DNA from 2 places in the Blastococcus sp. SYSU DS0539 genome. Region 2 is predicted to be linked to the other one. Evidence: riboswitches for the same ligand, from Rfam matches in the RefSeq annotation. Region 2 holds a riboswitch; the other holds the start of a gene.
What was found. Region 2 has a riboswitch for S-adenosylmethionine ahead of ACI790_RS17120 (bifunctional o-acetylhomoserine/o-acetylserine sulfhydrylase). Riboswitches for the same ligand answer to the same signal wherever they lie in the genome.
Positions count from the first base shown of each region.

Region 1: another riboswitch for S-adenosylmethionine. It lies ahead of thrC (threonine synthase); the one in region 2 lies ahead of ACI790_RS17120 (bifunctional o-acetylhomoserine/o-acetylserine sulfhydrylase).

Region 1 covers NZ_JBJHAF010000013.1:122,451-126,854, reverse strand. The annotation lists gene ACI790_RS16260 (ABC transporter permease) at 1-621, shown strand, start outside; gene ACI790_RS16255 (HAD family hydrolase) at 690-1,511, opposite strand; SAM riboswitch class I at 1,570-1,699, shown strand; gene thrC (threonine synthase) at 1,712-3,013, shown strand; gene ACI790_RS16245 (cold-shock protein) at 3,210-3,410, shown strand; gene groL (chaperonin GroEL) at 3,715-4,404, shown strand, end outside.
Region 2 covers NZ_JBJHAF010000015.1:17,539-21,942, reverse strand. The annotation lists gene ACI790_RS17135 (thioesterase family protein) at 1-239, shown strand, start outside; gene ACI790_RS17130 (mechanosensitive ion channel family protein) at 396-1,289, shown strand; gene ACI790_RS17125 (hypothetical protein) at 1,286-1,807, shown strand; SAM riboswitch class IV at 1,904-2,019, shown strand; gene ACI790_RS17120 (bifunctional o-acetylhomoserine/o-acetylserine sulfhydrylase) at 2,062-3,354, shown strand; gene metX (homoserine O-acetyltransferase MetX) at 3,356-4,404, shown strand, end outside.

The DNA of each region.
Region 1 (4,404 bases), on a different contig from region 2:
TTCGTGCTGTTCGCGACCACCGGCTTCTTCCTGGTCGTGGTCTACGCGCTGTTCTTCGGCGACACCGTGGCCGTCGAGGCGCAGTGGGGGTCGCTCCGGTACGCGCTGGCCACCCCGGTGCCGCGGATGCGGCTGCTCCGGCAGAAGTGGCTGGCCGCGCTCGTGCAGTCGGTGGCCGCGCTGCTCACCCTGGCGGCGGTGGCGGTGGTCGCCGGTGGCATCGCGTTCGGCTTCGGGGACATCCAGACGCCGGTCGGGGTCTCGATCGACCAGGGCGAGGGGATGCTGCGGCTGGCCGGGATGCTCGGCTACCTCGCCGTGCACCTGCTGGTCGTCGGCGCGCTGGCGTTCTGGTTCTCCACGATCACCGACGCGCCGCTGGCGGCGGTCGGCGGCGCGGTGTTCACCATGTTCGTCTTCGCGATCCTCGACCAGGTCGAGCAGCTGGGCTCGATCCGCGACTGGTTCCCGACGGCGGAGGAGTTCGCCTGGACCGACCTGCTGCAGACGCCGATCGACTCCGGCGACATGTTCCGCGGCGTCGTCCAGTCGCTGGTCTACATCGCGGTCTTCACCGCGCTCGGCTTCCGCCACTTCGCCCGCCGCGACGTCACCAGCTAGCGAGCCGTTCGTGCACGAACGGTCGTCCCGGACTGCCTGAGACGACCGCTCGTGCACGAACGGCGGGGTCAGAGGCTGGCGCGCACCGCCTGGGCCCAGCCCTCGCCCATCGCGGCGCCGGTGACGGCGGCGTTGGGGACGGCGGCCAGCGCCGCGGCCATCCCGTCGACCGCCCCGCCGTTCGCGGTGATCCACAACCGGCTCACGGCGGGCGCCATGTCCAGGTCGCTGATGCTGTCGCCGATCGCCACGGCGTCGTCGGGGGAGAGGCGCCGCCGCTCCAGGTCCCAGGCGATCGCGGCGCCCTTGGAGATGCCGCGCGGCATCAGGTGGTAGACCCGCGGCGGAGCCGGATCGGCGTCCAGGCCCATCCACGACGCCGCCGGGATCGCCCCGTTGTCCTTGAGGGTGAGCCAGCCCAGCCCCCGCTCGGCCAGCCAGGCGTCGACGGCGAGCGGGTCCACCCGGCCGCGCAGCAGCGCGTCGGTGGTGTGGGTCGCGTGCCACGGGGCGTGCCACTCCAGCCGCCCCGGGTTCGCGGTGACCAGCTCCTCGACGACGCCGAGCTCGGCCATGACGTCCATGGCGGTCCGCTCGCCGTACCCGGCGGGCAGCTCGCCGCGCAGCCGGTGGGTGTTCCGCCCGGAACCCCAGCCGATGGTGGCGCCCAGCTCGGCGATGGCGCCGTCGGCGGCGAAGATGCGCGCGGCCTCCACCACCTGCTCGTAGGTCCGGCCGCTGACCAGCACCAACGCGACCCCGGCGCGGTGCAGGTCCAGCAGGGCGCCGGCCGGGCCGTCGGTGAGCTCCCGGCCGGCGGTGTGCCAGAAGGAGCCGCGCGGGCCGACCATCGTGCCGTCGAGATCGGTGTAGACGATGCGGGCTGCCACGCCCCCATCCTGTCCGCCGGGAGATCCGTCACCGCCCGCGGGTACGATCCATCCCGTTCACTCATCCAGAGGGGCAGAGGGACACGGCCCGATGAAGCCCCGGCAACCGCCGTCCGACGCGAGAGCGCGGCGGGAGGTGCCAATTCCGTCCCGCGCGGCTCGACGGCCCGCAGCGGGGAAGATGAGGAGGTAGTCGTCGCATGACTCTCACCGCTCCCGGTTCCGTACAGGCCGACTCGTCCGCCGGTGGTCCGACCCCGCCCTGTCCCGCCCGCGGGCTCGTCTGCCGCAACTGCGGCGCCACCTTCGGGCTGATCGCCGAGCACGCCTGCGCCGAGTGCTTCGGCCCGCTCGAGGTCGACTACGACCCGGAGCTCATGCGCGCGGTCACCCGCGAGCAGATCGAGGCCGGGCCGCAGAACATCTGGCGGTACGTGGGGCTGCTGCCGGTGGGCCAGGACCCCGCCGAGCGCGTCTCCCTCGACCCGGGCATGACCCCGCTGGTGCGCGCCGACCGGCTGGCCGCCGAGCTGGGCCTGACCGGCGGGCTCTGGGTGAAGGACGACTCGGCCAACCCCACCCACTCGTTCAAGGACCGGGTGGTCAGCCTCGCGGCCACGGCCGCCAAGGGCCTGGGCTACACGAAGATCGCCGCCGCCTCCACCGGCAACCTGGCCAACTCCGTCGCCGCGCACGCGGCCCGGGTCGGCCTGCCGTCGTTCGTCTTCATCCCGGCCGACCTCGAGCCGGGGAAGGTCGTGCAGTCGGCGGTCTACGGCCAGACGCTGGTCGCCGTCGACGGCAGCTACGACGACGTCAACCGGCTGACCAGCGAGCTCGCCGAGACCGACGAGTTCGAGGACACCGCGTTCGTCAACCAGAACGTCCGGCCCTACTACGCCGAGGGCTCGAAGACGATGGGCTACGAGATCGCCGAGCAGCTCGGCTGGCGGATCCCGGCCCAGGTGGTCATCCCCATGGCGTCGGGCTCGCTGCTCACCAAGGTGGACAAGGCGTTCCGCGAGCTCAGCGCCGCGGGCATCGTCGAGGCCACCGAGTGGACGATCTTCGGCGCCCAGTCCGCCGGCTGCGACCCGATCGCCACCGCCTTCGACAACGGCTGGGACGTCGTCAAGCCGGTGAAGCCGACCGGGATCGCCAAGTCGCTGAACATCGGGAACCCGGCCGACGGCCCGTACGCGCTGGACGCCATCCGGCGCACCGGCGGAGCCGTGGCGCGCGTGGGCGACGACGAGATCGTGCAGGGCATCCGCGACCTCGCCCGCACCACCGGCGTGTTCGCCGAGACCGCCGGCGGCGTCACCGTCGCGGTGCTCCGGAAGCTGGTGGCGGACGGGCGCCTGGACCCGGCCAAGGAGACCGTCGTCCTCAACACCGGGGAAGGGCTGAAGACCCTCGACCCGCTGGAGCCGGTCGTCGGCCCGACGCACCGCGTCGAGCCGTCGCTGAAGTCGCTCCGGGCCGCCGGCCTCATCGGCTGACGGCGGCCCGCCGACCGGGCGACCGGCACGTCGCCCGATCCGGGCAACGGCACGGCGTCGATGTACCGCCGCGCGGCAATTCCTGATGTACGTTCTCGCGCGGTTCCAGTTCCATGTTCGTTCCGCGGGCGGAAGAGGTGGACCCGGCCCCCCGATCCAGAGGGGCCGTCCGCACGCACGAAACGTGGGAGCACACGTGGCACAGGGCACCGTGAAGTGGTTCAACGCCGAGAAGGGCTTCGGCTTCATCGCCGTCGACGGCGGCCAGGACGTCTTCGTCCACTACTCGGCCATCCAGATGGACGGGTACAAGAGCCTCGACGAGGGCCAGCGCGTCGAGTTCGAGGTCGTCCAGGGCGCCAAGGGCCCGCAGGCCGACGCCGTCCGCAGCGCCTGAGGACCACCCAGCAGTTCACCGGAGGCCCGGTTCCCCCGCGCGGGGAGCCGGGCTCTTCCGTCCCCGCCCCCGCGATCGACCCACCCCGCAGGGTGCCGTCCACGCGCCGGAGCACCCCCCGTTCTTGCACTCGCCAGGGTCGAGTGCCAGACTCGTTTCTGGCACTCGGGGCTCCCGAGTGCCAATCAGGTCGGAACGGTGAGGCACCGGTCCGTGGGCCGACGGAGCGCCCACGTCGCTGGTGCCGTCCGTCGCGGGCACCAACCCGGCCGTGCAGCGATCAATGCATGGAGGACATCACCACATGGCCAAGATGATCGCCTTCGAGGAAGAGGCGCGCCGCGGCCTCGAGCGGGGCATGAACACCCTCGCCGACGCCGTCAAGGTGACCCTCGGTCCCAAGGGCCGGAACGTCGTGCTGGAGAAGAAGTGGGGCGCCCCCACGATCACCAACGACGGTGTGAGCATCGCCAAGGAGATCGAGCTCGAGGACCCGTGGGAGAAGATCGGGGCCGAGCTCGTCAAGGAGGTCGCGAAGAAGACCGACGACGTCGCGGGTGACGGCACCACCACCGCCACCGTGCTCGCCCAGGCGCTCGTGCGCGAGGGCCTGCGCAACGTCGCCGCCGGCGCCAACCCGATGGCCCTGAAGAAGGGCATCGAGAAGGCCGTCGCCTCGGTCACCGAGTACCTCCTCTCCACGGCCAAGGACGTCGAGACCAAGGAGCAGATCGCCGCCACCGCGTCGATCTCCGCCGCCGACCCCGCCATCGGTGAGCTCATCGCCGAGGCGATGGACAAGGTGGGCAAGGAAGGCGTCATCACCGTCGAGGAGAGCAACACCTTCGGGCTCGAGCTCGAGCTCACCGAGGGCATGCGCTTCGACAAGGGCTACATCTCGCCCTACTTCGTGACCGACACCGAGCGCATGGAGGCCGTCCTCGACGACCCGTACGTGCTCGTCGTCAACTCGAAGATCAGCTCGGTCAAGGAC
Region 2 (4,404 bases):
TGCTGGTCATGACCGACGCCGCCAGCGGCATCTCGGCGACGCTGGACTGGACGCGGGCGACGTTCGCCAACGTCGACCTCTCCGTGGCGCTGCACCGCCCGCCGCGCGGCGAGTGGCTCGGCATGGACGCCACCACGGTCCACGGCGGCACCGGTGCCGCGCAGTGCCTCGCCGTCCTCTTCGACGCCGACGGGCCGATCGGCCGGTCCACCCAGTCGTTGTTCGTGGAACCGCGCTGACCGGCCCGGGGTGACCCATCTCTCCGTCACTCCCGCCCAGGTCAGCGGCCCGCGACAATGGCCGGGCAGCGGTACCGGCAGGTCCGGTTGGCATCGGCGCGCACCGGTGCGCACTGTGGAAAGGTCGCTCCCCCCGACGAACGGAGCCTGCTACCCGTGGACGCGTTGAGAGAGCTGCTGGACTGGCTGGCCGGCAGGGGTCTCGAGGTCGTGCTGATCGTCATCGGCTCGGTGCTGCTCGCCCGCTTCGTGGCCTGGGCCGGCACGCGGATCACCGACCGGATCGACCGCAACTCCACCGGCGGCGACGCGCTGGTCCGCAGCGAGGCCGCCAAGCACCGGCACTCGCTCACCCAGGTGCTCACCTGGGCGGCGATCGTGCTCATCTACTCGATCGCGGTCTTCTTCGTCCTCGAGCGGCTGGGCGTGCCCATCACGGGTCTCGTCGCGCCGGCCACCGTGCTCGGCGTCGGGCTGGGCTTCGGCGCCCAGCGCATCGTCGGTGACGTGCTGGCCGGGTTCTTCATCATCACCGAGCGCCAGTACGGGTTCGGCGACGTCGTCTCCATCCAGGTCGTCGGTGGGGGCGACCCGGCCGCCGGCACGGTGGAGGACGTCACGCTGCGGGTGACCCGGATGCGCTCGCCCAACGGCGAGGTCGTCACGGTGCCCAACGGGCAGATCGTCAAGGTCGTCAACCTCTCCCGCGACTGGGCCCGCGCCGTCGTCGACGTGCCGGTGCCGACCAGCGTCGACGTCAACCGCGCCAACGAGATCCTGCGCGAGGTCGGCCGAGAGGCGTTCCGCGACCCGGCGATGCGCCCGCTGCTGCTCGACCCGCCCACCGTCATGGGCGTGGAGACCCTCGGCCTGGACGAGGTGAACGTGCGCGTGGTCGCCCGCACGCTGCCGGGCAAGCAGTTCGAGGTCGGCCGCGACCTGCGCGCCCGGGTGGTCCACGCGTTCCGCAGCCAGGGCATGCAGGTGCCGCAGCCGACCACCAGCCAGACGGACGACGACGCCACCGCGGTGCGGGAGGGAGTCCGATGAGCGCGCCCGAGAACCGGCCCGCCGACGCGCCGGGCCCCGACGACGGCACCCCCTCCGGCCGGAGCGTGAGCACCGCCCCGCCGGCCGCTCCGCCCGCCCAGCCCGCTCCGGCACCGGCCACCGGCTGGTGGGCCTCCATCCCCCGGCACCTGGGCCGGGCCCGCACCTCGACGGTGGTGCTGGTCGTGCTGTTCCTCGCGATCGGCGCGCTCTACCTCAACGTCCGGCCGCCGTCCCCGGGCGACCCCGTCCCCCGCGAGGAGACCGCCGAGCCGACGGAGACGTTCGAGCCCACCGAGACCGAGCCGACCGAGCCCGAGCCCACCGAGACCGCACCGCCGACCGAGGAGCCGGAGCCGACCACCCCGGCCACCACCGGCCCGACGACGTCCCCGGGCACCACCGGATCCACCCCGACCACCCCGGAGACCACCGGGCCCGCGCCCACCGGCGGCACCGACGATCCGGACGACACCGGCGGCACGGACGACACCGCGCCCGAGTCCCCCACGGGCTGAGCCCGGGGCGGTTGTTTCACGTGCGACATCGGCCGGACGGGCACCCGGTGCCGGTCAGTGTGCAGGTGGCGGGGCCGACGTCCTAGGATCGGCACGGCTCCTGAGAGGCAGCGCGAAGCACCTGGCTGGCTGCCCGGCAACCTCTACTCCGTCTGAGGTGCTCCAGGGGAAGAGCCGGCCGGGCGGCGTCCGCCCTCCGGCAACGACGGAGCTCCCGTGCGCCGCGGGTCTCCGCGAGCGAGAGGAGACGGCGCATGAGCGACCCGCAGAACTGGAGCTTCGAGACCCGGCAGATCCACGCCGGCACGAGCCCCGACCCCACCACCGGGGCCCGCGCCCTGCCGATCTACGCGACCACCAGCTACCAGTTCCGCGACACCCAGCACGCCGCGGACCTGTTCGCGCTGGCCGAGATGGGCAACATCTACACCCGGATCATGAACCCGACGCAGGACGCGCTGGAGCAGCGCGTCGCCTCGCTGGAGGGCGGCGTCGCCGCACTCGCGGTCGCCTCGGGGCAGGCCGCGGAGACGCTGGCGATCCTCAACCTCGCCGAGGCCGGCGACCACGTCGTCGCGTCCGCCTCCCTGTACGGCGGCACGTACAACCTGCTGCACCACTCGCTGCCCAAGATGGGCATCACCGTCTCCTTCGTCGAGAACCCCGACGACCCGGAGAACTGGCAGTCGCTGGTGCAGGAGAACACCCGCGCCTTCTACGCCGAGACCATCGGCAACCCGAAGGGCGACGTCCTCGACATCGAGGCCGTCGCGGGCGTCGCGCACCGCAACGGCGTCCCGCTGATCGTGGACAACACGGTCGCGACGCCCTACCTGATCCGCCCGTTCGAGTTCGGCGCCGACGTCGTCGTGCACTCGGCGACGAAGTACCTGGGCGGGCACGGCACCGCCATCGCCGGCCTCATCGTCGACGGCGGCACGTTCGACTGGCGCGGCGGCCGGCACCCGATGTTCACGACGCCCGACCCGACGTACCACGGCGTGGTCTACGCCGACCTGGGTGCGCCGGCCTTCGCGCTGAAGGCCCGGGTGCAGTTGCTCCGCGACCTCGGTCCGGCCGTCTCCCCGTTCAACGCCTTCCTCGTCGTCCAGGGCATCGAGACGCTGTCGCTGCGCATGGACCGGCACGTGGCGAACGCGCAGCGGGTGGCGGAGTTCCTCGAGGCGCACGACGCCGTCGAGCGGGTGAACTACGCGGGCTTGCCCACCAACCGGTGGCACGCCGCGCAGCAGAAGTACGCCCCGAAGGGCGCCGGCGCCGTCCTCACGTTCGAGCTGCACGGCGGCAAGGAGGCCGGCCAGAGGTTCGTCGAGGCGCTGGAGCTGCACAGCCACGTGGCCAACATCGGCGACGTCCGCTCGCTGGTCATCCACCCGGCCTCGACCACCCACTCGCAGCTCACCCCGGAGGAGCAGCTCACCACCGGCGTGACGCCGGGCCTGGTGCGCCTCGCCGTGGGCCTGGAGGGCATCGAGGACATCCTGGCCGACCTCGAGGCGGGCTTCCGCGCCGCCAAGGACGCCTGAGGTGACCGGGGTCCGGGAGGGAGCCGGCTCCGCCGCCGGTCCGTCCCGGGCCCCGGCCCGCACCGGGGGCTGGCTCGAGGGTGATCCGGCGGGCGACCGCCGGTTCCTCGACCTGGCGGGGCCGTTCCGGCTGGAACGCGGCGGGAGCCTGCCGGCGGTGCGGATCGCCTACGAGACCTGGGGAACGCTCGCGCCCGGCGGGGACAACGCCGTGCTGATCGAGCACGCGCTGACCGGGGACAGCCACGTCGTCGGCCCGGCCGGGCCGGGCCACCCGACGCCCGGCTGGTGGAGCGGCATCGCCGGGCCGGGCGCGCCGCTGGACACCGACCGCTTCTTCGTCGTCTGCGCCAACGTGCTCGGCGGCTGCCAGGGCACCACCGGGCCGTCGTCACCGGCGCCGGACGGCCGCCGGTGGGGCGCGCGCTTCCCCGAGGTGACCGTGGGCGACCAGGTGCGCGCCGAGGCGGCGCTGGCCGACGCGCTGGGCATCGCCCGGTGGGCCGCCGTCGCCGGCGGGTCGATGGGCGGCATGCGGGCGCTGGAGTGGGCCGTGGCGGAGCCGGCGCGGGTCGACGCGCTGTTCTTCCTCGCGTCGAGCGCCGTCGCCTCGGCCGACCAGATCGGCACGCAGACCACCCAGCAGGCCGCCGTCCGGGCCGACGCCCGCTGGGCGGGCGGGGACTACCCCCTCGACGACCCGCCGGTGGACGGCCTGGGGGTCGCCCGGCGGATCGCGCACCTGACCTACCGCAGCGGGGTGGAGCTGGAGGCCCGGTTCGGCGCCCGCCTCCAGGACGACGGCCGGTACGCCGTCGCCTCCTACCTGGAGCACCACGCCGACAAGCTCTCCCGGCGCTTCGACGCCGGCAGCTACGTGGTGCTCACCGAGGCGATGAACCACTGGGACGTCGGCCGCGGCCGCGGCGGCGTCGAGGCGGCCCTCGCCGGGGTGACCGCCCGCGCGCTGGTGGCCGGCGTGGACAGCGACCGGCTCTACCCGGTCGAGCAGCAGCAGCGGGTGGCCGACGCGCTCGGCGTCCCGCTGCG